Regions from separate parts of the Aequoribacter sp. genome, predicted to be linked through region 2. Evidence: predicted binding sites of a transcription regulator. Region 2 holds the regulator's gene; the other holds the start of a gene.
What was found. Region 2 encodes sigma-54, which starts transcription at its own class of promoters, with help from an activator protein. Its sites were predicted from a motif close to TGGCACANNNNTTGCNNT; they were not measured.
Positions count from the first base shown of each region.

Region 1 (14,695 bases), on a different contig from region 2:
CCTGAAGACTGGGAAGCGCTGTACCACAATATGTTAGATCAAGTGGCGAATGGCGACATTCCGATGTCTCGTATTGATGATGCCGTGCGTCGCATCCTGCGCGTTAAAGTTCTGGCCGGAATCATGGATAAACCGCTTCCCTCATCGGCGGTACTAGATGCGTCCGTCATCGGTCAGGCCTCACATCGCGAGATTGCGCGACAGGCGGTGCGCGAGTCATTAGTGCTGCTTAAGAACAACGACCAAGTCCTGCCCCTAAAGCGCGGCCAGTCGATTTTGGTCGTTGGCAGTGCGGCGAACGATATCGGTCAGCAATCGGGCGGTTGGACGATTACTTGGCAGGGTACGGGAAACCAAAACTCTGATTTCCCGGGTGCACAGTCTATATTGCAGGGTATAGAGTCTGTTGCTGCAGAAAAAGGTGCCGAAGTGACTTACAGCCCCAGTGGTCACTATAGCCAGCGCCCTGATGTGGCCGTGGTGGTGTTCGGCGAAACCCCCTATGCCGAGGGCCAAGGCGATATCGACAGCCTAAACTTTGGTGCTGAGCATCCGGCGGGTCAACAGCTGCTGCAGGCTTTGCAATCAGATGGTATTCCCACTGTCGCGGTGTTTTTGACCGGTAGGCCGATGTGGGTCAACCCCGAATTGAACGCGAGCGACGCCTTTGTTGTGGCTTGGCTACCAGGTACCGAGGGTATCGGCGTTGCTGACGTATTATTTGCAGAACCCGGCAGTGACTTCGATTTTAAAGGTCGACTTTCGTTTAACTGGCCCGCTATTGATGTTCACCCCACTAACCCTGACTTGCCGGTAGCGAGCGTACTGTTTCCCTATGGCTACGGCTTGACCTTAGAGAGTGAAGAAACTCTGCGCGACGATCTCAATGAACAACCTCTGCTGCAGCGTGCACAGGCAGAGCAGGTTATCTTTGATGCGCGGACCTTTGATCCATGGCTAATGGCAGTTGGCGACAACAGCGACTGGGAAATTCCAGTGAACTCCAAATTTGTGCGCAGTGCTGAGGGCGCAGTCGAAGTGCGCTCGGTCGACGTGAATGTGCAGGAAGACGCTCGCCAGGTTCGTTTCGGGAACGCCTCTGTGGGTGTAGCGCAAGTATATTGGTACTCGCAGGCGCCCTTAGATTTTAGTTCTTGGGGCGAGAGTGGCGCTTACCTGACGCTAAACTATCGAGTTGATCAAGCGCCTGAAGGAGACGTTGCGGTTCGCATGGATTGCGAATATCCCTGTACGGGTGAAGTGCCGTTTGCAGACGTGCTAGCGGCGGCAGCAGTTGGAGAATGGCAAGAGGCTTCGATTCCCTTAGCGTGCTTTGCAGACCGCGGTTCGGACTTATCGCAAATTAATGCTCCTTTGGTCATTGCCAGCGCCAAACCTTTAACTATGACCTTGAAGCGTGTTGCGATAAGCTCTGAGGCCACACCAGAATCGGTAGTGAACTGCCAATAATAAAATAAGGAAACGCTATGTTATCTACACTGGATATTTCGATTGTTGTGGCTTACGCACTGGGCTTGTTTGTGCTTGCTCAGTGGGTGTCGCGCGAGGAAGCGGGTCACCACAAAGACGCCAAAGATTACTTTTTAGCGGGGAAGTCCCTGCCATGGTGGGCTATCGGTGCATCCTTGATCGCTGCCAATATTTCGGCCGAGCAAATCATTGGTATGTCGGGCTCGGGTTACGCCATGGGTTTGGCGATCGCCTCGTACGAATGGATGGCCGCAATCACCTTGATCTTGGTGGGTAAATTTTTACTGCCTATTTTCTTGAAGCACGGCATTTACACCATGCCGCAGTTCCTAGAGCAGCGCTATGATCATCGAGTGCGCATTGTCTTAGCTATTTTCTGGTTGGCGGTGTACGTGTTTGTGAACTTAACTGCGGTGTTGTGGTTGGGTTCGTTGGCTCTAAATACGGTCGCTGGTGTGCCGGTGCAAACCGCCCTGATCGTTCTGGGTGTATTCGCGTTAGCCTATTCTTTGTATGGCGGCCTAAAGGCGGTCGCTTTTACTGATATCATTCAGGTTGTGTTATTGGTGTTGGGTGGTCTGATCATCGTGGCCTTGATGCTGGATAAAGTCTCCGGTGGTGAAGGTGTGGTTGCTGGATTTGTCGAGTTGACCCGAGTGGCGCCTGAAAAATTCGATATGATATTTACGCCTGAAAATGAGCATTACATGGCCCTGCCAGGTTTGTCGGTTCTGGTCGGTGGCATGTGGATTATGAATATCTCGTATTGGGGCTTTAACCAATACATCATCCAGCGTGCATTGGCGGCGAAAAGTGTTCAGGAAGCACAAAAAGGTATTGCTTTTGCCGCCTTCTTGAAACTGCTTATGCCTGTGATTGTGGTCTTGCCAGGTATTGCTCTGTTTGCGCTAGACAGCAACCTGAGTTCGCCTGATCAGGCCTATCCTCAGGCAATGACGCTGCTACCTTCTGGTCTTAAAGGCCTAGTGTTTGCCGCTTTGCTGGCGGCTATCGTCTCTTCTTTGGCGTCTATGACAAACAGCATATCGACGCTGTTTACGATGGATTTAATGCCCTCAATTCGTCCAGCTGATAAGCAAGGAGACCCAGTCGTTGTAGGTCGAACGGTAGCGGTTATTGCCATGATCTTGGCGATGATCGCAGCGGAGCCTCTGTTGGGTAAATTTGATCAGGCCTTCCAGTACATCCAAGAATTTACGGGCTTCTTTACGCCCGGTATCGTGGTGATTTTCTTGTTGGGTATGTTCTGGAAGAAAACCACAGCTGCCGGCGCTTTAGCGGCTGCAATTGGTTCGGTTGTCTTGTCCTTTGCCTTCAAAATGTTGTGGCCGGAATTGCCTTTCATTGACCGCGTAGGCCTCGTTTTCTTGATCGCCACCGGCTTGGCCGTTGTCGTGTCGATGCTGCAGAATCGCGAGCAAGAAGGCGCCATTCATTTGGATGAAATCCAATTTGCGACGACAACAGGCTTTAATATTTCTGCATTTGCAGTCACGCTGATCTTAGCCGCCTTATACGCCACATGGTGGTGATCTAGTCATATTCTCAAAGGGGCTTCGGGCCCCTTTTTTGTGCCTCTCATTTGAGCTTACACAGGCGATGTCGTTGCTATCACCTCGCGCACCAATATGGAGCAGAACTCATGCTCGGCTCTGTTTATATTGGTGCATTCATGGTTTGATATCGCAGTCACATATCTGAAGATATTTCCTAACCAATTGATTTTTATCACTAATACAAAATTGGCACCGATCCTGCGTTACCAATGAGTGCGTGCACTTGGTGAAAGCCGCAGAACAGTTTGTCAATAGAGCGCTAGGGTTCCGGCTGCTTAGCAGTGTCTGGTCCGAGAGCACTCGACCTCTTAGAGGTTACACGGCGGGATAAAAGCCCGGGAGATTTTGCGAAGGTTTTTACCGAGCGTATTCCGTGTACTCAACTCAGAGGGGATGTTATGAAACGTTTATTAGCTCTTGCGCTAACTTTAGTCTTGTCGCCGTCAGCCATGGCGCGCGATTCTTTCCAAATCTGCTGGTCAATCTATGTTGGATGGATGCCTTGGGCCTACGCCGACCAACAAGGCATTGTTGATAAATGGGCAAAAAAATACGATATCGAGATCGACGTAGTTCAGATCAACGATTACGTCGAATCAATTAACCAATACACGGCGGGTCAGTTTGATGCCTGCACCATGACGAACATGGATGCGCTGACAATTCCCGCCGCTGGCGGCGTGGATAGCACGGCGCTGATCGTGGGCGATTATTCGAATGGCAACGACGCGATCATCCTGAAAGGTGAAAAGGACCTTGCCGCCATCAAGGGGCAGTCGGTTAACTTAGTGGAGCTGAGTGTTTCGCACTATTTACTGGCGCGTGCGCTGGAGTCGGTGGGTTTGTCTGAGCGCGATGTTCAGGTCATTAACACGTCCGACGCCGATATGGTGGCGGTATACACTACCGATGATGTGAGTGCTGTGGTGACTTGGAATCCGCTAGTCTCTGAAATCGCCGCAATGCCCGATAGCCACATTGTATTTGATTCTGCTGCGACGCCAGGCGAAATCATTGATATGTTGGTGATCAATACCGAAACGCTGGCCGAGAACCCCAATTTGGGCAAAGCGTTGGTTGGCGCCTGGTATGAAACGATGGCGTTAATGTCGGCACAAACGCCCGAAGGCGCAGCGGTGCGAACTTTCCTAGGTGAAGCCTCGGGTACGGATTTGGCCGGTTACGATGCGCAGCTAGCTAGCACTCAGATGTTCTATACCCCAGCAGAAGCGCTCGCGTTGACTGAAAGCCAAGTCGTTTATGACACCATGAAAAAAGTGGCTGAGTTTTCGTTTGATCACGGTTTGCTGGGCGAAGGCGCACCTGATGCCGGATTTATCGGTATTGAAACTCCGGCGGGCACCTACGGTTCTACGACCAACGTGAAGCTACGCTTTGATCCTACCTACATGAAGATGGCGGCGGATGGCGAGCTGTAAAGCTCGCCCCTCGGACTCTTAAGTTTTAAGGATCATTATGAAACGATGGATTAACAGGCGGCCCTCGCGAGCACTCAGTGTCATGCTTGGTTTAGTGCCTCTGATCATGCTGCTGTTACTTTATATGGCCGGATCCGAAGCGCGACTCGCTGAAAACGAGGCGGATAAGTTGCTGCCAAGCTTCGAGCAGTTTGGTGACGCAATCAAACGCATGGCCTTTGAGCCGAGCAAACGCACCGGCGAGTATTTGTTCTGGGTCGACACTCAGAGTAGCTTGATTCGCTTGGGCTTGGGTGTGGGTATCGCGGCATTGACGGGGTTAATTGTAGGTGTGCTCACTGGCGCCCTACCCTCGGTGGGATCTACCCTAAACCCTTTGTTAACCATCGTTTCTTTAATTCCACCCTTGGCGGTTTTGCCCATCCTTTTCATTGTCCTGGGGTTGGGTGAGTTGTCAAAAGTGGTATTAATTGCCATCGGTGTTATGCCTTTTATTGCCCGCGATATTCAGCGGCGCACACAAGAAATACCATCAGAGCAATTAATAAAAGCCCAGACCTTGGGCGCGAATACCGCGCAAATTATTCTGCGCGTGATTCTTCCTCAGATTATGCCCCGCTTAATTGATGCCGTGCGGCTTTCTCTAGGCGCCGCGTGGTTGTTCTTAATTGCCGCTGAGGCAATTGCGTCTACCGACGGCCTTGGCTACCGAATCTTTCTGGTGCGACGTTATATGGCCATGGATGTAATTCTGCCGTACGTCGCTTGGATTACCCTGCTGGCCTTTACCTTTGACTGGATTTTGGCGCGAATTAATTACCTGTGTTTTCCATGGGATCGCTTAGCGGGAGACGAGCGATGATTGAGGTCGAAAAAGTTTGGAAACGCTACGGCGATAATACCGTACTGGAAGATCTGTCCTTGTCGGTCAAGGAAGGCGAGTTCGTGACCATGGTAGGGGCGTCGGGTTGCGGCAAGAGCACTTTTCTAAATTTACTGTTGGGTACCCAATCGGCGACGCAGGGTGAAATACGCTTGGATGGGGAGCCGATTGCAGCCGAACCTGGCCCAGATCGAGGCATTGTTTTTCAGCAGTACTCGGTGTTTCCGCACATGACTGTATTGCAGAATGTCATGGCCGCGCCAGCCTTGGCACAATCGGGTATCACAGGGCGCTTATTCGGTCGCGCCAAGCGCGAGGCTAATCAGGCGGCCTTCGAAATGCTTGAGCGCGTAGGTCTAACGGCCTCGGCCGATCAGTACCCTCAAGCCCTCTCGGGTGGCATGCGTCAACGTTTAGCAATCGCCCAAGCGCTGATTGCTAAACCACGAATTCTATTGCTCGATGAACCCTTTGGGGCCCTTGATCCCGGCATTCGCAATGATATGCATGTACTGCTCAAAAATCTTTGGGCTTCGTTTGGGTTAACGGTATTTATGGTGACGCACGATCTGAAAGAAGGCTTCTCGTTGGGGACCCGGCTCTGGGTTTTTGATAAGCGCCGGCATGATCCTCATGCACCTCAAGCTTACGGTGCCTCGGTGACCTACGACCTTAATTTGGCTACGACCAGCGAAGACGATTACGAGAAGACTCTAGCTCAGATAGATCAACGAACAGAGTAACAGAGTAAAGGATTAGATCATGGATAATTATGTGACCAAGCTCGACGCAGGCAAGCATTGGTCGTTAAAAGTGCGCCGTGGCGTCCAAATGACGCTGACGGACCTGAGTGGCGGTTCGAACGTGGGGATGGTGTTTTACAATCCCGAGAACCTGTACGAACGATACAACGCCCCCGATACTTTGAAGGCGCAACATACCTTTAAGTTGGCGCAAGGCAACTGCCTGTACTCGGATATGGGGCGGATTTTTGCGTCGATTACGCACGATGACGTGCAATGGCACGATACCGTCTGCGGTAATACCCACGCGAGCCACATAGAGCAAATGTTTGGTGCGCGGAACTATCAGACTGACCGCAACGACTGGCATCAGAACGGGTATGACGCCTTTCTTGTCGAGCTTGAAAAATATGGGCTTACCGCCAATGCCCTACCCGCCAACATCAACTGGTTTAGCTCTGTCGTGACCGATGCTGAGGGCAATATGAGTTTGCGCACCCCAGCCCAAACCGAGGGCAAGAGCCTGACCTTGCGCTTTGAAATGGACACTCTGGTGATTTTGCATACCTGCCCTCACCCTTTAGACAGCTGTGCCTCGTATCCGACAGGTCAAGTCGAGATCAGCCTAACTTTAGCGAAGCCTGTAGGCGATGACGACGAGTGCTTAAATCTGTGCCCGGAAAATCAACGAGGTTTTATGAATAACGCCTTGTATTACCTAGGAGCGAAGGAGTAAACCATGATTGTTGAAAGTTCGAGAACATCAGCGTCTGCTTATCGCATTGATCGTGTCGACTCGGGTGACTACTACCTCGAACGCATTCCTAAGGGGCATGTGGTTCGATTGCTTGACCTCGAGGGTAATCAGGCGGCTGACACGCTCTTTTTTGACGCCTCGAGTCCGACCGAGCGCTACAGCGTAACTGACACCATTCGAGAACAAGGCAACGTCTACCTGACAGCAGGTTCAGTGTTGCGTTCTACCGCCAACAAACCGCTGTTAACGATTGTGGCCGATACCTGTGGTCGTCACGATACGTTGGGCGGTGCCTGCGCTAGTGAGAGTAACACCGTGCGTTACGATCTAGAGAAGCGTTGCATGCACAGCTGTCGCGATAGCTGGATGTTGGCCATTGCAGAAAAACCTGAGTGTGGCTTAACCAAAGCGGATATCGGTCACAACATCAATTTCTTTATGAATGTGCCCATTACCATTGAAGGTGGTTTGACCTTTGAGGACGGCATTTCGGCCCCCGGTAAGTACGTCGAGTTGCGCGCAGAGCGGGATGTTCTGATGCTGATTTCGAATTGCCCACAATTAAATAACCCCTGCAATGGATATAACCCCACACCGATTGATGTGCTGATGTGGGAAGAATAAGTCACGCCACCTTTGGACGACCACAGGTGTAGAAGCGTTCGGGACGGCCCGCAAGGAGAGTTATGTTTTCACGTGTATTAATCGCCAATCGTGGGGCGATTGCCACTCGTATTATTCGATCGTTACGTCGCTTAGGCATCGAGTCGGTCGCTGTCTACGCTGAATCCGATCGCGATAGTCTGCATGTCCAGCAAGCCGATCACGCCTTCAGTTTAGGTGAAGGCCCCGCGGCTGACACGTATTTAGCAGTAGATAAAATTTTGGCGATCGCCCAAGCAACGGATGCACAAGCTATTCACCCTGGCTATGGCTTTTTAAGCGAAAATGCAGACTTCGCTCAAGCGTGTGAGGCGCAAGGTTTCGTGTTTTTGGGGCCGCGCCCTGAACAGATAATTGAATTCGGTTTAAAACATCGTGCCCGGGCCCTGGCCTTGGCTGCAGATGTTCCGCTGTTACCCGGGACCGATTTATTGACTAATCTGGATGATGCCAGAGTCGAAGCTGAGCGTATTGGCTATCCCGTGATGCTTAAGAGCACAGCAGGCGGTGGCGGTATTGGCATGCAAGTGTGTCAATCTCAAGTTGAGCTTGAGCAGGCCTACGCCAGCGTGCGCCGCTTAGGGCAAAATAATTTTTCCAATGATGGCGTTTTCATCGAAAAGTTTATCGCCTGTGCTCGCCACATTGAGGTTCAGGTCATAGGCGACGGGCAGGGACGAGCGCTTGCTATTGGTGAGCGCGATTGCTCGGCACAGCGTCGCAACCAAAAAGTCATTGAAGAGTGCCCTGCTCCAAATTTATCCGACGACGTGCGGGCTAACCTTCACAGCACCGCAGCGAACCTGTTGGCCTCTGTGAGTTATCGTAATGCCGGCACGGTTGAATTTATTTTTGACGCCGATACCGAGCAGTTCTACTTTCTTGAAGTAAATACTCGCTTACAGGTAGAGCACGGCGTTACCGAAGAAGTCTTCAAGGTTGATCTCGTTGAATGGATGTTGAAGGTCGGTGCCGGAGAGCACGCATTCTTTGATAGCTTCGACGCCAAGCCTCAGGGACATGCTGTTCAAGTTCGGGTCTACGCCGAGGACCCTTACAAAGATTTTGCGCCGGCACCAGGTTTGCTGACTGCCGTTGAATGGACTGATGAACCCAATGTTCGAATCGATCATTGGGTGAGCGCCGGCCTGGAAATATCGCCTTATTTCGACCCGATGATTGCCAAAGTGATCGTACATCGACCATCGCGCACTGAGGCTCTCGAGGCAATGGCGAGCGCTTTACGTCAAAGTCACTTGTACGGTACCCAAACCAACCTGCAGTACTTAGAGATGTTAATGCAGGATGCGGTCGTCACTGCTGGGACGATAACCACCCGCTACTTGAATGATGTGCAATGGCAACCGCGGCGCCTTGATGTCATCAGCGGCGGAACTCAAACGACCATTCAGGATGCCCGTGGTCGACGTGGCTACTGGCATGTGGGTGTACCACCTTCAGGTGCCTTTGATAACTACACCTTTCGCTTGCTCAATCGGGTGCTGGGTAACGATATCGACGCCGCTGGATTTGAAGTGGCGGTGCAGGGTCCTAGCTTCAAAGTCTCGTGTGATACCACCATTGCTTGGGGCGGTGCGACCACCGAGTTCACCTGCAATGGTGAACTGATCCCGCCTTATGAGGTGTTTGAGGTCGAGGCTGGCAGCGTGCTCGAGATGGGCGCGTTAGCAAGCACTGGCGCGCGCGCCTACATCGCCTTTGGCGGTGGCCTGAATTGCCCTGAATATTTGGGTTCACGCAGCACTTTCACTTTAGGGCAATTTGGTGGTCACAACGGACGTGCTTTACGTGCGGGCGATGTGCTGGCTTTGCCGCCAAACAACCCGAATTGTGCGCATCAAACGGCGCCTGTCGAGTTGCGGCCGGTGTTGTCTAACGCCTGGACACTCCGTGTTATTTACGGTCCACACGGAGCGCCTGATTTTTTAACCGAGAGTGATATTGATACCTTTTTTGATGCCACTTGGGAGGTTCACTACAACTCGAGTCGCACCGGAGTGCGCCTAATCGGCCCTAAACCCGAATGGGCGAGAACGGATGGCGGCGAAGCGGGGTTACACCCCTCGAACTTGCACGACAATGCTTATGCTTTTGGCTCGATAGACTTTACCGGCGATATGCCGGTCATTCTTGGACCCGATGGGCCGTCTTTGGGGGGCTTTGTTTGCCCAGCTACCGTCATTACGGCTGACCTGTGGAAGTTGGGGCAACTACGTGCGGGCGATAGACTGCGCTTTGAGCCGGTGTCTATTGAGGCTGCCGTTGCTATTGAAGCGGCGCAACATCGCGCTTTAAGTGAACTAGAACCCCGGCCGGTACGGTTACCAAACTATACGCGGCCGTTGTCCCCAGTAATTAATCGTTTGCCCGCGGCAGAATTCGGCGACGAAATTGTCTTCCGTCCTGCTGGTGATCATTTTTTGCTGATTGAATACGGTGACTTAGAACTAGATATTCGCTTGCGGTTTCGGGCGCATGCCTTGATGCGTTACCTGCAAGAAACCAAGGTCGAGGGTTTACGCGAATTAACCCCAGGTATCCGCTCGCTTCAAATCCACTACGATTCGCAGACGATTAGCCTACAAAGTGTCATTGATACTGTGGTGGCCGCCGAGCGTGTGTTAGCAAGCCAACTTGACTCGTTAGAGGTGCCTTCGCGTGTTGTGCACTTGCCCTTGTCTTGGAACGATGAGGCCTGCCAGCAAGCCATTGATAAATACATGCAGTCGGTGCGCGCGAATGCGCCGTGGTGCCCCAGTAACCTTGAGTTTATTCGACGCATTAACGGCCTGAAAGATATCGAGGCCGTTAAGAGTGTCGTGTTTGATGCCAGCTATTTGGTACTGGGTTTGGGTGACGTTTATCTCGGAGCGCCGGTCGCGACGCCCGTGGATCCTAGGCACCGATTGGTGACGACTAAGTACAACCCAGCAAGGACTTGGACGGCCGAAAATTCCGTCGGTATTGGTGGGTCTTACCTGTGTGTTTACGGCATGGAGGGGCCCGGCGGTTACCAGTTCGTTGGTCGTACCTTGCAGATGTGGAATCGCTATCAACAGACCGCACAGTTTCAACAGCCTTGGCTGTTGCGCTTTTTTGATCAGATTCGCTTTTACGAAGTCGGTCATGATGAGCTTATGCAGATGCGGCGGGATTTTCCGACCGGCCAGCACGCAATCAGAATTGAAGAAACCCGTTTTTCGCTGGCTGATTATCAAGCGTTTGTCGACAGCCAAGAAGAATCGATCCAAGCCTTTAAGTTGCAACGCGAGCAGGCCTTTGCCGATGAGCTGGCGCGTTGGCACCGCGATGGGCAGTTCCATTTTGAAGTGGAAGAGGCCCCTGAGCTTACCCAATCAGAAAATTGGCCACAAGGCGCAATTTTAGTGGATAGCCCTGTATCGGGCAGCGTTTGGCAGCACTCGGTAGCCGAAGGCGACACGGTTGTTCCCGGTCAAACCCTGGTGGTACTTGAATCCATGAAAATGGAGATTCCGGTGGTCGCCACCAGGGCGGGCAGGGTGTATCGCCTACCCCTAGGTGCAGGCGCGCGCATCACCGCAGGCCAAACTCTGTGCGTACTTAAGGAGACTAGCAATGAAGCTTGATATCACCAATGTTCGTCAATTCTACGCGCAGGGTGGTACGCCGCGACAGCTTCTAGCAGTGGTCAAAGAACGGATAGCTGCACATGCCGATAACCCGATTTGGATTTATTGTTTGAAGGATTCAGAGCTTGAGGCCTACTGCCAGTACTTAGATGATACTGATCCACGGCAATCGCCCTTATGGGGTGTGCCCTTTGCCATAAAAGACAACATCGATCTAGCAGGAGTGCCAACGACGGCCGCTTGCCCCGAGTTCTCGTACCTGCCCGAGCGCTCCGCGTTTGTCGTTCAGGTGCTGATTGATGCGGGAGCCATTCCGATCGGTAAAACAAATCTCGACCAGTTTGCGACCGGCCTTAACGGTACGCGTTCGCCCTATGGCGCGGTGCAGAACAGCGTCAACGCCGCTTACATTAGCGGCGGTAGTAGTTCGGGGTCTGCGGTGGCCACCGCCTTGAATATGGTGAGCTTTGCTTTGGGTACCGACACGGCGGGTTCAGGCCGTGTGCCTGCTGCCTTCAATGATTTATATGGGTTGAAGCCGAGCTTGGGGCTGGTTTCAACATCTGGTGTGGTGCCGGCCTGCCGCAGTTTGGATTGCGTTACGGTGTTCGCCAAAGATCTTGAGACCGCATCGGCCGCGTTTGCGGTGATGGATGCGTTTGATTCAGCCGACCCATTTGCACAAGTCAACGTCGACAGCAACGCCGCAAGAACCGAGGGGCGTCGCTCGGGCCCACTCAAACTGGGCGTAATTAAGCCTTCGCAACTTCAGTTTTTTGGCGATGCCCATTACCAACAAGCTTACGATGCCGCCTTGGCTAGAATCCAAACTGATACGAGCATCGAACTGATAGAGCTCGACTTTGAGCCTTTTGCCGAGGCGGCCTCCTTGCTCTATTCGGGCCCCTGGGTGGCTGAGCGGACTTTGGCTTGCGAAGAACCGTTAAACCAGTATCCCGATAAAGTGAACCCTGTGGTGCGCGGTATCATTCAGGGGGGGGCAGACCTCTCGGCCGCCGCGTGTTTCAAAGCGCAGTATCAATTAAAAGCGCTAAAACGCTTGTGTGACGCGCAGTTAGCGCAAGTCGATGCCATGCTAACCCCGACAGCAGGGCGTTTGTATACCTTGGCTGAGCTCGAAGCCGAACCTGTCCTGTACAACACTAACTTGGGTTACTACACCAACTACATGAACTTATTGGATTACGCCGGTCTCGCCATTCCCGCGGGGGCGACATCCCAAGGTTTGCCTTTTGGGCTGACGTTGGTTGGCTCGCGTTGCAGCGATCGCACCTTACTGTCTATTGCTCGGCGCTTGAATATCGGTGCAGTCACTGAGGGTCGCGATAAACCGGTGGCCGACAGTCGCTATTTTGATCTGTTGGTCTGCGGGGCGCACATGGAGGGTTTGCCCTTAAATCCCCAATTGCGAGAGCGGGGCGGGTACTTGTTAGAGGTGGTTAAAACGGCGCCGACCTATCGCTTGTTTGCGCTTCCGGGCGGTGGTGTTAAACGTCCGGCGCTGGTCGGTGATTTGGAGAATGGCTCCTCCATTGGTGCCGAGCTTTGGCGTTTGCCGATTGACTCTGTAGGTTCTTTTTTGCAGGGCATTCCCGCGCCGCTGGGTTTGGGCACCGTGACCTTAACTGATGGTCGAGAAGTGAAAGGTTTTATTGCAGCAGCCGGCTGCGTTGATTCCGGCGCTCAGGATGTCAGTAGGTTTGGGGATTGGCGAGCGTACTTGGCTTCGGCGTAATCCTCGTATCCTTTCACCGCGATAGATAAGTCACTCTGTCTAGCTTCCTCTGTGAAGCTAGACATTTTTGTCGTCTACCAGTAAACTAGTTTGAGCTGAAAGTAAATTGGCGCGAAATTTTTTAGATTTCCCTTAAATATAGGCTCTGTTTCTGATAGGCGCTATGAAACTTTTGAAACCAAAATAGTCAAGAAGAGATTACTGTGTACTTCCGCAAGCTCATGAAGGGCGATGGGCAAAAACTACATGCTCTGGTGGCACAATGCCCCCCACTCGATACGAACTCTGCCTACCTGAACTTTTTGCAATGCACTCATTTTGCGGACACGTCGGTTGCTGTTGAGAGTCATAGCCAGCTGTGCGGTGCGATTACGGGATACTATCAGCCTGAAGCACCCGACACGCTGTTTGTCTGGCAGGTTGCTGTTGCGCAAGCCGCACGCGGGAAGGGGCTCGCTAAAAAGATGCTTTGCCATCTTGTCGACGCCGGTTTAGGTGGTGGGCTCAAATTCATTGAGACCACCATAACTCGAGACAACCGAGTGTCCTGGGCCTTGTTCGAGGGTCTGGCTGACTACTACCAAGTCTCTTTGACCTCAAACATTTGGCTTGATCAATCGGAGCATTTTGCTGGATTACATGACTCCGAATACCTGGTCCGTATCGGGCCCTTTAACTCACCGCTAGGAATATCACCATGACAATATTTGATGAGATTGAATCTGAAGTTCAATCCTATGCACGTTCATTTCCCTGTATTTTTTCGAGAGCCAAAGACGAGCATCTTTATGATGTGGAAGGTCACGCTTACCTCGATTTTTTGGCGGGTGCTGGCACCTTAAACTATGGTCACAACAATGACCTGCTAAAGGGTGCTTTACTACGTTACATTGAAGATGATGGGATCAGCCACGGTCTAGATCTTCATACACGAGCGAAAGCTGGGTTTTTAGAAGCCCTTAACTCAACGATTCTTGAACCGCGCGGGCTCAACTACGTGGTTCAATTTACTGGTCCCACTGGGACTAATGCGGTCGAGGCGGCTCTAAAGCTAGCGCGGAACGTAACGGGTCGCGAAACCGTGATATCGTTTACCAATGGCTTTCACGGCGTAAGCTTGGGTTCTTTGGCAACGACTGGCAACTCGCATCATCGTGGTGCTTCCGGTGTCAGTTTATCTGGCGTTGCTAGAATGCCTTTTGACGGTTATCTCGGTAGCGATATCGACACTACGGCTTACCTTGATAAAGTTTTGTCGGACTCGAGCTCAGGTGTTGATCTGCCGGCCGCTGTTATCGTCGAAACTGTTCAGGGCGAAGGCGGTATCAATGTTGCGTCGTTGGGTTGGCTTAAGAATCTTGAGGCTGTCTGTCGTAAGCACGACGTGCTACTAATCGTTGACGATATTCAGGCTGGTTGTGGCCGCACGGGCGATTTTTTTAGTTTTGAAGCTGCGGGCATAAAACCCGATATTGTGACTCTTTCCAAGTCGTTGAGTGGATATGGTCTACCCTTTGCGGTCGTACTGATTCGTCCAGATCTTGATCAATGGCAACCGGGAGAGCACAACGGTACCTTTCGGGGCAACAATTTAGCCTTTGTGACGGCCACCGCTACCCTCGAGCACTACTGGTCTACACCGGACTTTGCTAAGTCTATCAAGCGCAAAGGCGAATACATTGGCAAACGCTTACGCCACATCGCTTCTCAATACGGTGATGAACAATTCCAAGTCTTGGGCCGAGGTATGATGC
Region 1 is NZ_CBFHWH010000045.1:460-15,154, reverse strand. It holds gene ACTF5Z_RS07945 (glycoside hydrolase family 3 protein) at 1-1,470, shown strand, start outside; gene ACTF5Z_RS07940 (sodium/sugar symporter) at 1,488-3,044, shown strand; guanidine-I (ykkC/yxkD leader) riboswitch at 3,317-3,412, shown strand; gene ACTF5Z_RS07935 (putative urea ABC transporter substrate-binding protein) at 3,467-4,507, shown strand; gene ACTF5Z_RS07930 (ABC transporter permease) at 4,545-5,369, shown strand; gene ACTF5Z_RS07925 (ABC transporter ATP-binding protein) at 5,366-6,133, shown strand; gene ACTF5Z_RS07920 (urea amidolyase associated protein UAAP1) at 6,153-6,869, shown strand; gene ACTF5Z_RS07915 (urea amidolyase associated protein UAAP2) at 6,873-7,514, shown strand; gene uca (urea carboxylase) at 7,577-11,182, shown strand; gene atzF (allophanate hydrolase) at 11,172-12,941, shown strand; gene ectA (diaminobutyrate acetyltransferase) at 13,145-13,642, shown strand; gene ectB (diaminobutyrate--2-oxoglutarate transaminase) at 13,639-14,695, shown strand, end outside.
Region 1: ACTF5Z_RS07935 (putative urea ABC transporter substrate-binding protein) is a predicted target of sigma-54. The motif match lies at 3,256-3,273, and genes of this name have one in related genera.

Region 2 (15,560 bases):
CGATGCCAGTGCCGACCTGGGTTTGATTAATATCGATAAGATGAACATGGAGGGTAGCGCGAGTCGTTTTCAGTTTTCTGGGCAGGCTAACTTACTGGATGAAAGTTTGGATGGTCGTTTGATTGCGACCTTGCCCGTGGCCAGCAATCTGCCGTGGTTGGCGGCACTGACTGGAGGGCTTCCCGCTGCCGCCGGTGTGTATGTCATTAGCAAAATTTTTGAGAAGCAGGTCGATAAATTTTCGAGCGCTGTTTATTCGGTGAAGGGTACGTGGCAAGAACCTGAACTCGCCTTCGATAAGTTATTCGATACTAAGCTACCTAAGCCAAAAGCGGGCGCTGAGCAAGGTGGCTCGGAAGAGCCCGCTCAGATTCAAACGGATCAAGATGTTTTAGATGAGCCCGATGTCTTGGGAGGGCCCAGCGCAGCAGGGGATCAGCCGAGCGCTGACCAGACTGAACCGTCGGTATCAGAGCAGGGCGTGTCGCCGAATTAAGGTGTCCCGCAAGGACTCTTACGTGGACGCTGCAGGGAGTTCTACGCGTCAAGTGCTGAGAAAATAGCTTTATACAATTTTCGATAGGAAGCCGGTGGCGCCCCTTTACTTCGCTCTTTTTGTGCCTGTTGCCACAAGCCGCGCAGCTGACTGCGCTCGGCTTGTTGGAATTCGCCGACAAATGCGTTAATCGCATTCATGCCATCAGCCATGATTTGGTCTCGCCAACGCTCAGCCGTGTGATGCTTGTGAGCAGCTTCTTTATCCGTTTCGTGCTCACGATTTAGCGCTGCCACAATTGCGGTGGTATCGAGGCTTCTTAAGCGCTTGCCCAAGAATTGAATTTGTCGTTTGCGACCGCTATTCGCGGTAATTCGCCGCGCGAGTTCGATACCCTCTTGCAAGGTTTCGTCGTCGATGGGAATTTGATCAAGACGTTTTTGTGGCAGTTCAACCAGCACTCTTGCTAGGTCCGTAAGCTCGGCCAGTTGGCGTTTGACGGCGCTTTTACTGGGGGGCAGGTCATCCCAGTCATCCCACTCTTCATCTTGCATAAAATAGTGTCGCTAATCCTAGAAATGACAAAAAACCCACAACGTCAGTAACGGTCGTCAGAATAACGCCGCCGGCGAGCGCAGGATCGATACCAATGCGGTTTAAAAATAAAGGCAGTGTTGCCCCCGTCAGCGCGGCCGTGATTAGATTAATGATCAATGCGATGGCGATGACCAAGGATAAAGTCCAGTCGTTGAACCACAAAGAGGCTGCAACTCCAACGACTGCGGCCCAGAGAAAACCATTAATCACGCCGACAGCTAATTCTCGATTGATCAGCCAGCCTTGGTTGCTGCGAGAAATCTGCCCCACCGCGATACCACGAACCAAAACCGTTAGGGTTTGAGTGCCGGCGATGCCACCCATGGAGGCGACGATGGGCATAAGCACCGCGAGAGCGACGACCTTTTCGATGGTTTCTTGGAATAAATTAATCACACTCGCGGCGACAAAGGCCGTTAATAAATTAATGCCTAGCCACAAAGCTCGTCGCGGAGTGGTGCGAAGAATCGGTGCGAAGGTGTCTTGTTCTTCGTCTAGACCCGCCATCGACATAAACGAATGGTCGGCGTCTTCACGGATGACGTCGACGACGTCGTCGATTGTGATGCGGCCCAAAAGTTTGCGGTTTTCATCGACCACCGGCGCCGATACCCAGTCGTTGCGCTCGAATAAGCGAGCCACTTCAGTATCGGGCATGTTGGCGGGGATAGGATCGATGTCGGTAATCATCATTTCGCGAACCGATGCCGACGGATCAGACACCAATAGGGTGCGCAAAGGCAGCAAACCGATGTATTGATCTTGGCTATTCACCACGATCAGACTGTCGGTCATAGACGGGATTTCGGAATGGCGCCGCAGGTAACGCAGGACCACATCCATTGTGACGCGCGCACGAATAGTAATAGCATCGGTGGTCATCAAACCACCGGCAGTATCCTCTGAATAGGTCAAGACCCGCTCGATACGCGCTCGATCTTGCTGGTCCATTGACGCCAACACTTCTTGGGTGACGGCGCCGGGTAATTGCTGCAGAATATCGGCGATGTCATCGTCCGCCATTCCCTCGGTCATCACCGCAACCTCGGCGGCATCCATCTCGGCGAGGAATAAACTCTGCAGTTCCTCGCTGAGTTCGCCGATGACCTCCCCTTCAATCTCGGTGTCGACGAGTTGCCACAGGATGTGTCGAAGTTTCGGTGTCGACGATTCGATCAGGTGGGCAACATCTGCGGGCGGCATGTCATTGAGCATGCTACTCACGTCGGCAATGCGCGCACTGTCGCGCGAGTTCAGTAACGACTCGAGCTTATCGTGGGCAATGGAGGTGAGTTTTGAGCTCATGTTTGGCGTTCCTATCTACTGCGGACTAGGATACCAGATTTAGCAAAACCTCACTGAGGAAATTGTAGCGCGAGTAGAGGGAATTACTCGCCTTCATCAAAGCGGTTGTTAATGAGTGTTTTGAGGGCTTCCCACGCTTCTGCTTCATCTTTCCCTTCGATGCGGACATGCAAAACGGTGCCTTTAGCCGCGGCGAGCATCATAACGGCCATGATGCTTTTGCCATCCACCAAGCTCTTGGGGTCTTTACCCACTCGACAGGTCGAACCGAAATGTCCCGTGCACGCAATGAACTTCGCTGCCGCTCGTGCGTGTAAGCCCAATTTATTAATGATTTCAATTTGTGCTTCGATCATCGCTAGGCCCTATTCCTCGCGCGATAGTAATTCGCGGTGACGTACGTGAATATTCGACAGGCTGGCGCTGAAGTGTTGGAAGAGTTGCTGCGCCATGTACACCGAACGGTGTTGGCCACCGGTGCATCCGATAGCCACCGTGACATAGCTCCGATTGCTCTCACTATAAGACGGTAGCCAGCGCTCGACGAAGGAACAGATGTCATCGAATAGATATTGTGTTGGTTCCTGCTGGCTTAAAAAATCGACAACACCTTGGTCGGTACCGTTAAGAAGACGTAGTTCTTTAATCCAGTGCGGATTGGGTAGCATTCGGACATCAAAGACCAAATCGGCGTCCGAGGGGATACCTTTTTTAAAACCAAACGATTGGAACAGTATGGATAACTCGCCTTTTTTTGCCCCTAAAAGTCGTTGACGAATGGTGTCACGCAATTCGTAAATGGTCATTTCGCTGGTGTCCACCACAATAGACGCAGCCTCGAGCACAGGTTCTAGCAGTTCACGCTCTTGAGCAATGGCGTCTGATAAGGTGGTGCGCTGATTGGTGAGCGGATGGCGGCGTCGAGTCTCGCTGTAGCGGGTAATCAGTATGGGGTCGAGGGCATCTAAATATAAAACACTACCCTGCGTGCGCTCGGGGATGGCGGCTAAAATATTGCTAAGGTCCCCCACTTTCGTCCAGGCGTTACGCGAGTCAATGCATACCGCGACACCTTTGAAGTGAGCGAAGTGATCGCCTTCGATTTCCTGTAGAAGCTGCTCTAACAGCCCCAAAGGTAAGTTATCAATGCAGTAAAACCCCTCGTCTTCGAGCAGATGTAGTGCGGTACTTTTGCCCGAGCCTGAGCGACCGCTAATAATCACTAAAGGGCAGTTGTTCACGTGTTTGCTTCCCACGTTTCAAGAGTTTTGAGTAGTGCTTCGACCGTGCGAGCCGCTCTAATATCACGGCAGAAATTGGGGTTTTGGAACAGCCCAGCCAGGGTTGCCAGTGTAGTCAAGTGCTCTTGTTCCTCGTTCTCGGGGACTAACAAGGCGAAGACTAAGTCGACATTTTGATCATCGGGTGCATCGAACTCGATGCCTTGGCTTAGGGTGAAGAATACACCAATGATCTCAGGTGCACCCTCTAGGCGCGCATGAGGAATAGCGATGCCCTGTCCTAATCCGGTACTACCGAGTTTTTCCCGGGCGAGTAGGCGATTGAATGTTGATCGCGCGGTAATCTCGGGGTAATCGTGCTGAATTCGCTCAGCGATTTCTTCAAACAAGCGTTTTTTGCTGGACACCTCAAGTTGGGTGTCCAGTCGATGAGTGGATAATAAACGGGTGAGTATGCCAGACATTGGCTGATCAGTGCCCCCTGGCTTTCTGCTTGTGCTTAATGACTTGCCGATCGAGCTTGTCGGCCAATAAGTCGATAGCAGCATACATATCTTCCGCCTCTGAGGCGGCGAACAAATCAGCACCCGCTACGTGAATCGAGGCTTCGGCTTTTTGTGCCGCTTTTTCGACGATCAGGGTGACGTCGGCCTTGGTGATGTGATCACTGTGGCGCTCTAGGCGCTCAAACTTATTGGCGACATAGTTGCGCAGCGCATCGGTAACGTCAACGTGATGTCCGCTTACAGTCAATTGCATAAACTACTCCTTATTCAAATAGCAAGAGGACCGAGCCCTCAATTTCATACTACCTCAAACAAGGCGTTTGCGCTCGTTTGACGGTGGGATGTGCAAAATATCTCTGTATTTGGCGACGGTTCTTCGAGCAACAGTAATACCTTCTGATTCTAACAGCGTAACGATTTTTGAGTCGCTCAGGGGCTTTTTGGGACTTTCCTCGGAGACCAGGCGCTTTATGATCGCTTGGATCGCGGTCGAGGAATGCTCGCTGCCATCGTCATTGCGTACGTGGCTCGAGAAAAAATACTTTAGCTCAAACACGCCGCGCGGTGTGTGCATGTACTTGTTGGTGGTTGCGCGTGAGATTGTCGATTCATGCATTTCCACCTGCTCTGCGATTTCGCTCAAGATGAGCGGGCGCATTGCAATTTCGCCTTCCTCTAGAAAGCCTCGTTGGTGTTCGACAATTTTCGTTGCCACTTTCATCAGGGTTTCATTGCGACTGAGCAGGCTCTTCAAAAACCAACGGGCTTCTTGCAAATTGTCGCGCAGGTAGTTGTTTTGGTCACTGTTGTCTGCGCGCTGAATCATGCTGGCATACGTGTCATTAATTCGCAGCTTTGGTGCAATATCGGGATTGAGCTCAACCACCCATCGGTCCTGCTTTTTGCTCACGAATACGTCGGGTATTGCGTACTCAGTCGATGCCGAATGATAGGTGTGGCCAGGATTGGGGTCGAGCGTTTGTATCAGACCGATCGCGGCTTTTAAGTCATCTTCTGTCAGGCGAGCTCGGCGCATGATTTGCTTGAAATCACCGGCGCCGAACTGGGCCATGTAACGGGTCAGGAGTAGATTCGCGGTATCACGATTCGGGGTGTCAGCCGGCAGTTGTCGAAGCTGCAGTTGCAGGCATTCCTGCAGGTCTTTCGCAAAAACCCCGGTGGGCTCAAACTGCTGTAAACCGTGCAATACGGCAACGACTTCATCGAAGTCGATATCACCTTCTTCGGCAACGACCTCGTAAATTTCTTCCAGGTCGGCCGTCAAGCGTCCGTTATCGTCCGTGTAGTCGATAATTGTGACCGCAATCATGCGATCAATGTCTGACAAGTGCGTTAAGTTTAATTGCCACAAAAGGTGTTCTTGCAGGGTCGTCTCAGCCGCACCTTGTTGGGCGTAATCGAACTCCAGATCGTCGTCATTGGTCGCTGGTGGTGGGCTCGATGAAGAGGGCAGTAGATCATCCCATTGAGTGTCTACCGGGAGTTCATCGGGAATGGATTGATCCCAATCTTCCTTACCGCTGGGCGTTTCTGCAGCCGCATCTTCAAGGTTGTCCATTGGGCCTTCACGGCTTCGAGCATCAAGTATCTGTGCATCGTCCGCGAACTCTTCTTCGAGTTCTAGCAGGGGATTGGACTCTATTGCTTGTTGAATTTCGAGCTGTAAATCGAGGGTAGAGAGCTGTAATAACTTGATGGCCTGCTGCAGCTGCGGGGTCATGGTTAACTGTTGACCGAGTTTTAGCTGTAACGACTGCTTCATGCCAAAAATCCACTGAGGTAGAAGACGAGTGTAGCCTTATGCGCACCTTAACGACAAGTGTTGGCGCGGTTTTTGCTGTGATTTATTGCTGGCTATAAAGTGAAGTGCTCACCGAGATAGATATCGCGAACGCGTTGGTTGGATAAGATGGCGTCGGCACCACCTTCGGCGATGATGTGACCTTCGCCAACGATGTACGCTGAACTGCAAAGATCTAGCGTTTCGCGCACGTTATGATCCGTGATGAGCACACCAATATTACGTTCGGCTACGCTGCGCACGATATCTTTAATGTCGTTGACTGAAATAGGGTCGACACCTGCAAAAGGCTCGTCAAGCAGAATGAATTTTGGCTCCAGCGCTAAGGCCCTAGCGATTTCGACGCGCCGGCGTTCGCCGCCCGACAGCGCTTGCCCTAGGGTATCTTGCACTGCGTGTAAACGGAATTCATCGATCAACTGGTCGCACAAGAATGCTTTGGCTTTCTGGCCCAATTCTTTGCGTGTTTCCAGTATTGCCAAAATATTGTCTCGCACGCTCAAGCGTCTGAATACCGATGCTTCTTGGGGTAAGTAGCCGAGGCCCACCTGCGCGCGCTGGTGTAGCGCGAGTTTGGTAAGGTCGTGATCATCGATGCTGATAGAGCCCGCATCGGCAGGTACAATGCCGACAATCATGTAAAAGCAGGTTGTCTTTCCGGCCCCGTTAGGACCCAAAAGGCCTACGATTTCGCCGCTGTTCACCTGCAGAGAAACATCCTTGACGACGCTTCGTCCTTTATACGCTTTGGCCAGATGTTGCGCTCTTAATAGGGCCATTAGGGTGTGCTACCTGAGGGTGGAATGACAACTTCAACGCGGCTCTTGGGTTGGTTGGCATCTTGACCCGCTTGGACGCGCTTTTCGTCTATAAAATATTCGATAAGAGGCCCGCTAATGACGGATTCGCCGCGCTGAATGCGAGCATCTTGTTCGAGAATGACCTTGCGCGCGTCCTGCTCGTAGCGAATTGTCTGAGCCTTCGCGTCAATAGCAGGCTCTGCGCCTGCCATAGGCTGCACAAACGTCGCCGGTGAGCCTGTCGCGATGATTTTGATTTCTTCCGGGTTTGCTTGATCAATTTCGAGGGAGCTGGCAGTGATCGTAATGGTGCCCTGCACGAGAACGACGTTGCCCAAATAGCGTGTAATGCCCTCGAGCTCAGATCGTGTCGCTTCGTCGGCGCTGATACGAATGGGATCCTGTGCTGATTGCGCTAAACCCCATGGGCTGAGCACGATGAGCAGGAGACCCAGGAAGTTACGGTTCGAGCGGAGCATAAACAGAAGTCACCTTGTGCATAAAGTGGAAGGACTGTTGTTTTAGGTCAGCAGTCAGGCCCTCTGATTGGGTTGTGGCGCCATGGTGAGCCAGTGTAACAAGTGCGTCGGTGGACGCAATGTCTTTTACCAAGTCGAGTCGGAGTCGATCGGTGGTCAGTTGAATGTCGTTCGAGTCGTGATTGAGAACAACCTGGCCCTGCAATTCAACGGTTTGATTATCTTCGTAAACGGTGCCTTGCATGGCACTCGCTGACCAGCTCTCACTGATCGTTAATGTTCTGGATATGCTGGCTTTGGTGAGTTCTCCTCGCGCGACCCCCGTGAAGTAGCGAATTTCTTCTGCTCCGACACTGTCTTTGGCCTGTCCGTTCGTGTCAAAGCGCACGGTCTCGCTGTTTTTGAGATAGGTTTGCAGCACATCGCGCGGGCGTTCTGACGGGGCATCACGCATGTCAATGTCGTCGTAGAATTGCCAAGCTATTGCGGCGGCGACGCAGAGAGCAATGGTTTGTATGCGCTTGCTAGCCACTAGGCTTGTTGCTCTACAAGTTGGTCCCACAAGCCGACAGATTTAAGCCAAGTCTCGGCTAAATCACGCACTGCGCCAGCGCCGCCAGCTTTGGTGCTACACCAATCAGCGACGGCCTTTACATCTTCGGATCCGTCGGCCACGGTTGCGCCGAGACCTGCGGCGATAATCGCTTTGCGGTCGGGTAAGTCATCCCCCATGTAAGCAACGTGCTCTGTGCTTAATTCAAGTTGTGCGCAGAGTTCATGCAGTGCAGAGAGTTTATCTTCCCGGCCTTGAATAATATGTTCAATGCCCAGTTCTTGCGCGCGACGGGCGACGATACTGGAGGTGCGGCCGGTAATAATGGCAACGGTAATGCCCGCTTGTTGCAAGAGTTTAATGCCCAGGCCATCGCGGATATTGAAGGTTTTGAGCTCTTCACCGTTGTTGCCGTAATATAAGCGACCATCACTTAGCACGCCATCAACATCAAGCGCCAAGGCTTGTAGGTCCTTGAAAGGGGTCATGCGATACCCTCGCGCAGTAAATCCATCAAATGAATGACGCCTCGTACGGAGTTGCCCTCGGCGACAACCAGCGCTGAGATCTTGTTTTGTTCCATGATGTTCAGAGCCTCAGCGGCAAGATGATTGGCACCAATAGTTTTAGCGCCCGTGGTCATGACTTCTCGTATGAGAGTCGATGTCACATCCAGCCCCTTGTCGAGGGTGCGGCGCAAGTCGCCATCGGTGAAAAGTCCTAGCAGAACGTCGTCTTGATCGATTACCGTGGTCATGCCCAAACCTTTTTGGCTGATTTCTAGCAGCGCATCAATGAGCTTGGTGGCGGAGTTTACTCTAGGTATCGCGCTGCCTTCACGCATCACATCGGCAACTTTAAGCAAAAGCTTGCGGCCAAGCTTGCCGCCGGGATGTGAGAATGCAAAATCCTCGGCCGTGAAGCCCCGTGCTTCAAGCAGGGCAATGGCGAGCGCGTCGCCCATCACCAAGGCCGTCGTGGTGCTGGAGGTTGGTGCCAAATCGAGTGGGCAAGCCTCGGTTTCTACACCCGTGTCTAGGTGTGCGTCAGACGCCAGAGCAAGCGCTGAGTCTGGGTTGCCGGTCATAGCGATTAGAGGTACCCCAAGACGTTTGAGTAAGGGTAATAGCGTCAGTATTTCGACGGCAGTGCCGCTGTTGGATAAGGCAACGACAACGTCCTGCGCTGTGATCATGCCCATGTCCCCGTGGCTTGCTTCGCCTGGGTGCACGAAATGCGCGGGCGTGCCAGTGCTTGCCAGGGTCGCCGCAATCTTGCGCGCAATGTGGCCAGATTTTCCCATGCCTGTGACAATAATTCGGCCTGTGCTGGCCAGCATTAGCTCGCAGGCTTTGGGAAATTGTTGGTCCAGTTTTTGAGCGAGGTTGGCAACCGCCTCGGCTTCCATCTGAAATGTTCGCTTGGCGGCCGTGAGGGCTGCCGTCGGGTCTAAAGTCATTATAAGCGCTTAACCTATCGTCAAAGTAATTAGAGTGTAGTAGCAAAGACAACACATTAGCAAAAACGCTCCCCATTTGCGGCCTAAACTGGCGGGGGTGCCGTGTGACTTGACCCGTCGGTACGCGAGAATCATGGCGACACCCAGTAACAGCGTCAGCGCTGTCATGATTGGGTAGTCGCGGCTCAGGACGCTGCTGTCTAGCGCAAGCGGTGCGATTAAGCCGGGTATGGGAAGCACCGCCAGCAAATTAAATAAGTTAGAACCCAGTACATTGCCCAAGGCAATCTCTGCATGTCCCTTACGCGCGCTGACAATCGACGCGGCCAACTCGGGTAGGCTAGTGCCGATAGCAATAATTGTCAGTCCGATAATCAATTCTGATATGCCTAATGTGTGCGCAACATTGACCGCACCCCACACGAGCAGACGCGAGCTGGCTATTAACAGCAGTGCACCTCCAGCAAATCGAAGCCAGGGGTAGGAGGCGCCGAGTTCTGCTATGTGTTCCTCTTCGGCCTGCTCTTGCAGAACGTGGTCGCGGCTTTCGTCACGAATCATTTTGGCGAGAATGGCGACCAGGCAAGCAAGCAAGATAACGCCGTCCAAACGGTTGAGGACGCCATCGCTCAGCAACAGCGCGCCTAGCAAGGTGACGCCCACCAATATGGGTACTTCGTTTTTTAAGTAGCTGTCTCGCAGTAGCAGAGGTGCTGCGAGCAAGGTTGCGCCAAGGACGAGGCCAATATTTGCGATGTTCGATCCCAGTGCGTTACCAACGGCTAGATTGCCAGCGCCGTCGAGCGCAGCGATAACAGAAACCACGATTTCAGGTGCAGAGGTGCCAATCGAGACGATGGTCATGCCGATAATAATCTGAGAAACACCCATCTTTTTTGCGATAGATGCAGCGCCTTCGACAAATTGATCGGAACTCCAGATAAGAATTAGGAATCCAATCAATATGGCGGCAATGTTTACTAGCATAGAGAAATCGCCTGTAAGTAGCTGTTATAATGCCCGCAGCACACCCAACATCGGGTATACTCGCGCACCGTTGGCGCGCATTATACAGCCAACATCAACCAAGCGAAGCCCTACCGTGTATTTGGGAGGAAAAGGAGTAAAAATGATTGCTCGAATGAGTGTTTTGTTGTTCGCCGCGGGCGTATTGATCGCAAGCCTAGGTGTACCCGCTCAAGCGCAAGAAGCGAAGAGTGAGGCGCCGTCGATTAGTGCTTACGACACTGTTTTTAACACCACCGAACGCGTGATGGATGTATTGGCCACGGCCGACGATTCTACCGAGGAAGGATTGACCTCGTACATCGGTGCTTTGCGAGGCGTGATGGACGATGTCGTTGATTACCGTGGGTTTTCGCGTGCGGTAATGGGGAATTTTGCCTCTAAGCGTTACTACATGTCTTTGTCTGATGAGGGGCGAGCTACTTTGCGAGACCAGCTTGAGGCCTTTACCGAAGTCATGAGTCAAAATTTAGTCGAGACCTACGCAAAAGGTCTTATCGCGTTTGCCCAAGCTGAGATCGAGGTGGTCAAACCTGAGGGCGCGGAGTCGGCAAGCATCGAGTCGGTCTATCAAAAGATAAAGCGTGCCAACGATGAGCCTTACTCGGTTGAGTATAAAATGCGACAGTCCAAAGATGGGAACTGGCAGTTAGTGAACGTGATCATCGAGGACGTGAATTTGGGTGATATCTACCGCTCGCAATTTGACAGTGCGGCCAAAAAATACGCGCGCTCTTTGAAGTGTGAGTCGAACGACTCAGCCTGTTTTGAGCAGGTGGTTCAAAGTGTTATCGACAACTGGGGTAAAGAGGGGTAGCTCTGTGGATGCACAGACTTTAGAAGATATTGTGGCGGCGGGTCTGCCAGAGTGCGATGTAACGGTTACGGAACAGGGCGGCCATTACACCATTCATGCGGTGGGTGCCCAGTTTGAAGGTTTGCGAGCGGTTAAGCGTCAACAGTTGGTCTACTCGGTAGTTGCTGACTTAATTGCTGCCGGAACTATTCACGCGGTTAACATTCGTGCCAAAACGCCAGCCGAGGCTGAAGCGTGATCGTGCGCAAGCGAAGCGGGGTATGCATTGGATAAACTACTGATCCGTGGTGGCAAGCCGCTGCACGGTGAGCTCAAGGTCTCGGGTGCAAAAAATGCCGCGCTCCCTATTCTCGCGGCAACGCTCTTGTCTAGCGAATCCGTTGTGGTGCGCAATTTGCCGCATCTGCACGATGTCACAACCATGCTGGAATTGCTGGGTTGCCTTGGTGTTGAGGTCATTATCGATGAACGCTTAGGCGTAGAGGTAGATGCCAATACCATTACGAATTATCAAGCGGATTATGACTTGGTGAAAACCATGCGGGCCTCGATTTTGGTATTGGGGCCTTTGGTTGCACGTTTCGGTGAGGCGCACGTGTCTTTTCCAGGCGGCTGCGCCATCGGCAGTCGCCCCGTTGACCTGCATTTAAAAGGTCTTGAGGCGATGGGCGCAATGATAGAGGTCGATGGTGGCTACATTCATGCGCGCACGCAAGGGCGTTTGAAAGGCGCACACATCGTCATGGAAACCGTGACCGTCGGTGGTACCGAGAATTTAATGATGGCCGCGGCGCTCGCAGAGGGCCGAACCGTGCTGGATAACGCGGCGCGCGAGCCGGAAGTGGTAGATTTAGCCAACTTCTTGAACGCCATGGGAGCAAAAATTACTGGGCATGGTTCTGATCGAGTGGTGATCGAGGGCGTCGAGCGGCTGGGTCATTGTGAATATTCTGTTATGCCCGACCGCATCGAGAGCGGGACCTATCTGGTGGCTGCAGCGGCAACCGGAGGCTCGATCACGCTACGGGGTGCCGAACCTGATTCTATGGACGTTATTTTGCAAAAACTCGCCGATGCAGGTGCAGACATTCAGGTAGATGGTGATGTCATCAAGCTGGATATGGCAGGGCGTCGCCCGAAGCCCGTGAGTTTAAAAACGGCGCCTTATCCAGGTTTTCCAACGGATATGCAGGCTCAGTTCACGGCAATGAATGCGGTGGCAGACGGTGTGTCGACGGTGGTGGAAACCGTGTTTGAAAACCGCCTTATTCAAACCCACGAAATGAATCGTATGGGTGCGAAAATTAAAATTGAGGGGAACACTGCGGTCATCGAAGGGCAGCCACAGCTGGCCGGCGCGCCGGTCATGGCCAGTGACCTTCGGGCCTCGGCGAGTTTAGTCATTGCTGGCTTGGTGGCACAGGGCGAGACTTTGGTTGATCGCATCTATCACATTGATCGTGGTTACGAGTGTATTGAAGAGCGCTTGCAATCGTTAGGCGCTGATATTCGTCGTCTACACAGTTAACAAGGAAGTATCATGCTGACTATCGCGCTCACCAAGGGCCGAATCCTGAAAGAGACGCTGCCTCTGTTGGCGCACGCAGGCATTGAGCCGCTGGAAGATGTGCACAGTAGCCGCAAATTAATTTTCCCGACGACTATGGCTGAAGTTTCTCTGGTGATTATTCGCGGAACTGACGTGCCGACCTACGTTCGCTATGGCGCGGCGCAAGTAGGCGTGGTCGGCAAGGATGTCCTGCTTGAGCACGGCGCGGAAGGCGTTTACGAGCCTCTGGATCTGGGTATCGCTAAATGCCGATTAATGACTGCCTCCGCTCTTGACGCCAAACCTGCGAGTGGAAAGCTGCGAGTGGCCACTAAGTTCGTGAATGTGGCGCGGAATTTTTACGCTGAGCGCGGAGTGCAGGTTGAATTGATAAAGTTGTATGGTGCGATGGAATTGGCGCCCCTAATGAATTTGGCCGACGAGATTGTGGATATCGTCGATACCGGCAATACCTTGCGCGCTAACGGGATGGCGCCGAAGGAGACCATTGCCGATATCAGTTCGCGTCTGATCGTAAACAAAGCGGCTATGCGCTCGCACCATGCGCAAGTGAGTGGCTTGATCGACCGCCTGAAAGAGGCGCTTCCCAGCGAGGTATGCCGTGACTAGAATTCGACAACTTGCAACGACAGACGCCGATTTTGATGCGCGGCTCGCGGCGATCTGTGATGCTCAAGGCGCCTTGAATCAGAGTGTCATTGAGGCAACGGATGCCATTATTGGCAAAGTGCGCTCCGCGGGGGATGCCGCAGTCGTAGAGTTAACTCGGAAATTTGATGCTCGCGAGATCGAGTCTATCGAGGATTTGCGGGTTTCCATTGATGAGCTACAAGCGGCGGTTGCTCGACTACCTGAGGGGGGCTACGAGCAGCTGTCTCTGGCTGCCCAGCGCATCGAGTGGTTTCATCAGCATCAAAAGCAAGACAGTTGGCGTGTTACCGATGCCCTGGGTAACACCCTAGGTCAGCGCGTATCGCCGCTGGACTCTGTCGGTGTGTATGTGCCAGGTGGAAAGGCCTCGTACCCCTCGTCGGTGTTAATGAACACCATTCCGGCAAAAGTGGCCGGTGTTGAGCGTATAGTGATGGTGTCGCCGTCGCCGAGAGGTGAAATCAACGATTGGGTCCTTGCAGCTGCCTATTTGGCGGGTGTCGACGAGGTCATCACGATAGGTGGTGCACAAGCTGTTGCCGCGTTGGCGTATGGCACCGAGAGTATTAAAGCGGTCGATAAGATAGTGGGTCCTGGCAATGCCTACGTTGCTGCGGCTAAGCGAGCAGTCTACGGGCAAGTGGGTATCGATATGATCGCAGGTCCATCGGAGGTGTTGATCATTACTGACGGCAGCGTTGATCCAGACTGGATCGCCATGGATATGTTTGCCCAGTGTGAACACGACGAAATGGCCCAGGCGCTGGTGTTGTGTCCCGATACTCAGTTTTTGGAGCAAGTGCAGGACAGTATTGCTCGCCTACTGCCAACCATGGAGCGTCATGCAATTATTGCTGCCGCACTGGAGGGGCGCAGTGCGCTGATTGCGACGACGGATTTGGCAGATGCGGCCGCTGTGAGCAACCGTCTAGCACCTGAGCATCTGGAGCTCGCGGTAGCGGATCCCGAGGCCTTGCTGCAAAAAATCAAGCATGCTGGCGCTGTCTTTTTAGGCGCCTATGCGACGGAATCACTGGGTGACTACTGTGCGGGGCCGAATCACGTGCTGCCGACATCCGGCACTGCACGCTTCAGTTCGCCCCTTGGCGTATACGACTTTGAGAAGCGCTCATCGATTATCAAAGTCGCGGCCGACGCTGGTCAGCGCTTAGGTGAGTGTACCTCCGTGCTCGCGCGCGCCGAGGGTCTGACGGCGCATGCACAGAGTGCAGAAATGCGCTTTAAGGCAGACAAGCCCGCTCAGCTTTGAGGTGCTTGCTGGAGCGAGCCAAGCACCACGTTCAGATTTTGTGTGTTGTCACTCTCGTCCACCAGCGTCACGCTGATGATGTCCCCCGGTCGCAATAACGCGATGCGGTGCATTGCAATGCGTCCATCGGTCACCGGCTCGTCGTTAATGGCGGTAATAATATCGCCCGGCTTTATTCCGGCCCGATCGGCGGGGCCATTCGCGACTGTCTGGGTTACCAGCAAGGCGCCGACGGTAGGTTGACTTGTGTCGGGGATGAAGGGTTGTACGCTAACACCCATCCAGCCGCGAATAACTTGGCCGTAGTCAATGAGGTCCTGCGCGACAAACGTCGCAAGATTAATCGGGACGGCGAGACTAATCCCAATGCCCGCACTGGCATTAGCGGTATTGCCGCCAGTGTAAATCAGGGAATTGATGCCCAACAGCTCACCCTTGGTATTGATTAGCGCCCCGCCCGAGTTGCCCATGTGAATCGTGGCGTCGGTTTGGATGTAATCTTCATAATAAGCCCCACCTTGGAATCCATAGCGCCCCAAGGCAGAAATGATGCCTTGCGTCACTGAGCTACCAAAGCCCAGCGGGTTGCCAATGGCGAGGACCACATCGCCCACACGGGCTGCGTTTGAGTCGCCAATGATGGCGGGGCTTAAATGATCTAGGTCTATCTTGAGCACGGCGAGGTCGGTAGCTGGGTCAGCTCCCAGTATTTCGGCGCGCGCGTTGCGATTGTCATTGAGTAAAACTTGTATGGCGTCCGCGCCGGCAATGACGTGACGATTCGTTAAGATAATACCGTCTTCTGATAGTATGACGCCCGATCCGAGCGAGCGCTCGACGCGCTGTTGGTTGGAGCCGCGGTTAAGTTGATTGAAGCGGTTGTTTCTCTGACTGGGCGACTCATTCACGACCTTGGCGGTGTAAATGTTTACTACAGAGGGTGTCGCCGTTGCGACGGCTGTGGCGTA
Region 2 is NZ_CBFHWH010000006.1:10,538-26,097, forward strand. It holds gene ACTF5Z_RS01975 (YhdP family phospholipid transporter) at 1-496, shown strand, start outside; gene yjgA (ribosome biogenesis factor YjgA) at 538-1,050, opposite strand; gene mgtE (magnesium transporter) at 1,040-2,398, opposite strand; gene ACTF5Z_RS01990 (HPr family phosphocarrier protein) at 2,482-2,754, opposite strand; gene rapZ (RNase adapter RapZ) at 2,764-3,639, opposite strand; gene ACTF5Z_RS02000 (PTS sugar transporter subunit IIA) at 3,636-4,103, opposite strand; gene hpf (ribosome hibernation-promoting factor, HPF/YfiA family) at 4,111-4,398, opposite strand; gene ACTF5Z_RS02010 (RNA polymerase factor sigma-54) at 4,453-5,928, opposite strand; gene lptB (LPS export ABC transporter ATP-binding protein) at 6,021-6,746, opposite strand; gene lptA (lipopolysaccharide transport periplasmic protein LptA) at 6,746-7,246, opposite strand; gene lptC (LPS export ABC transporter periplasmic protein LptC) at 7,227-7,700, opposite strand; gene ACTF5Z_RS02030 (KdsC family phosphatase) at 7,778-8,287, opposite strand; gene ACTF5Z_RS02035 (KpsF/GutQ family sugar-phosphate isomerase) at 8,284-9,258, opposite strand; gene ACTF5Z_RS02040 (calcium/sodium antiporter) at 9,268-10,245, opposite strand; gene ACTF5Z_RS02045 (MlaC/ttg2D family ABC transporter substrate-binding protein) at 10,388-11,101, shown strand; gene ACTF5Z_RS02050 (BolA family protein) at 11,106-11,339, shown strand; gene murA (UDP-N-acetylglucosamine 1-carboxyvinyltransferase) at 11,367-12,629, shown strand; gene hisG (ATP phosphoribosyltransferase) at 12,642-13,280, shown strand; gene hisD (histidinol dehydrogenase) at 13,273-14,592, shown strand; gene ACTF5Z_RS02070 (S1C family serine protease) at 14,583-15,560, opposite strand, start outside.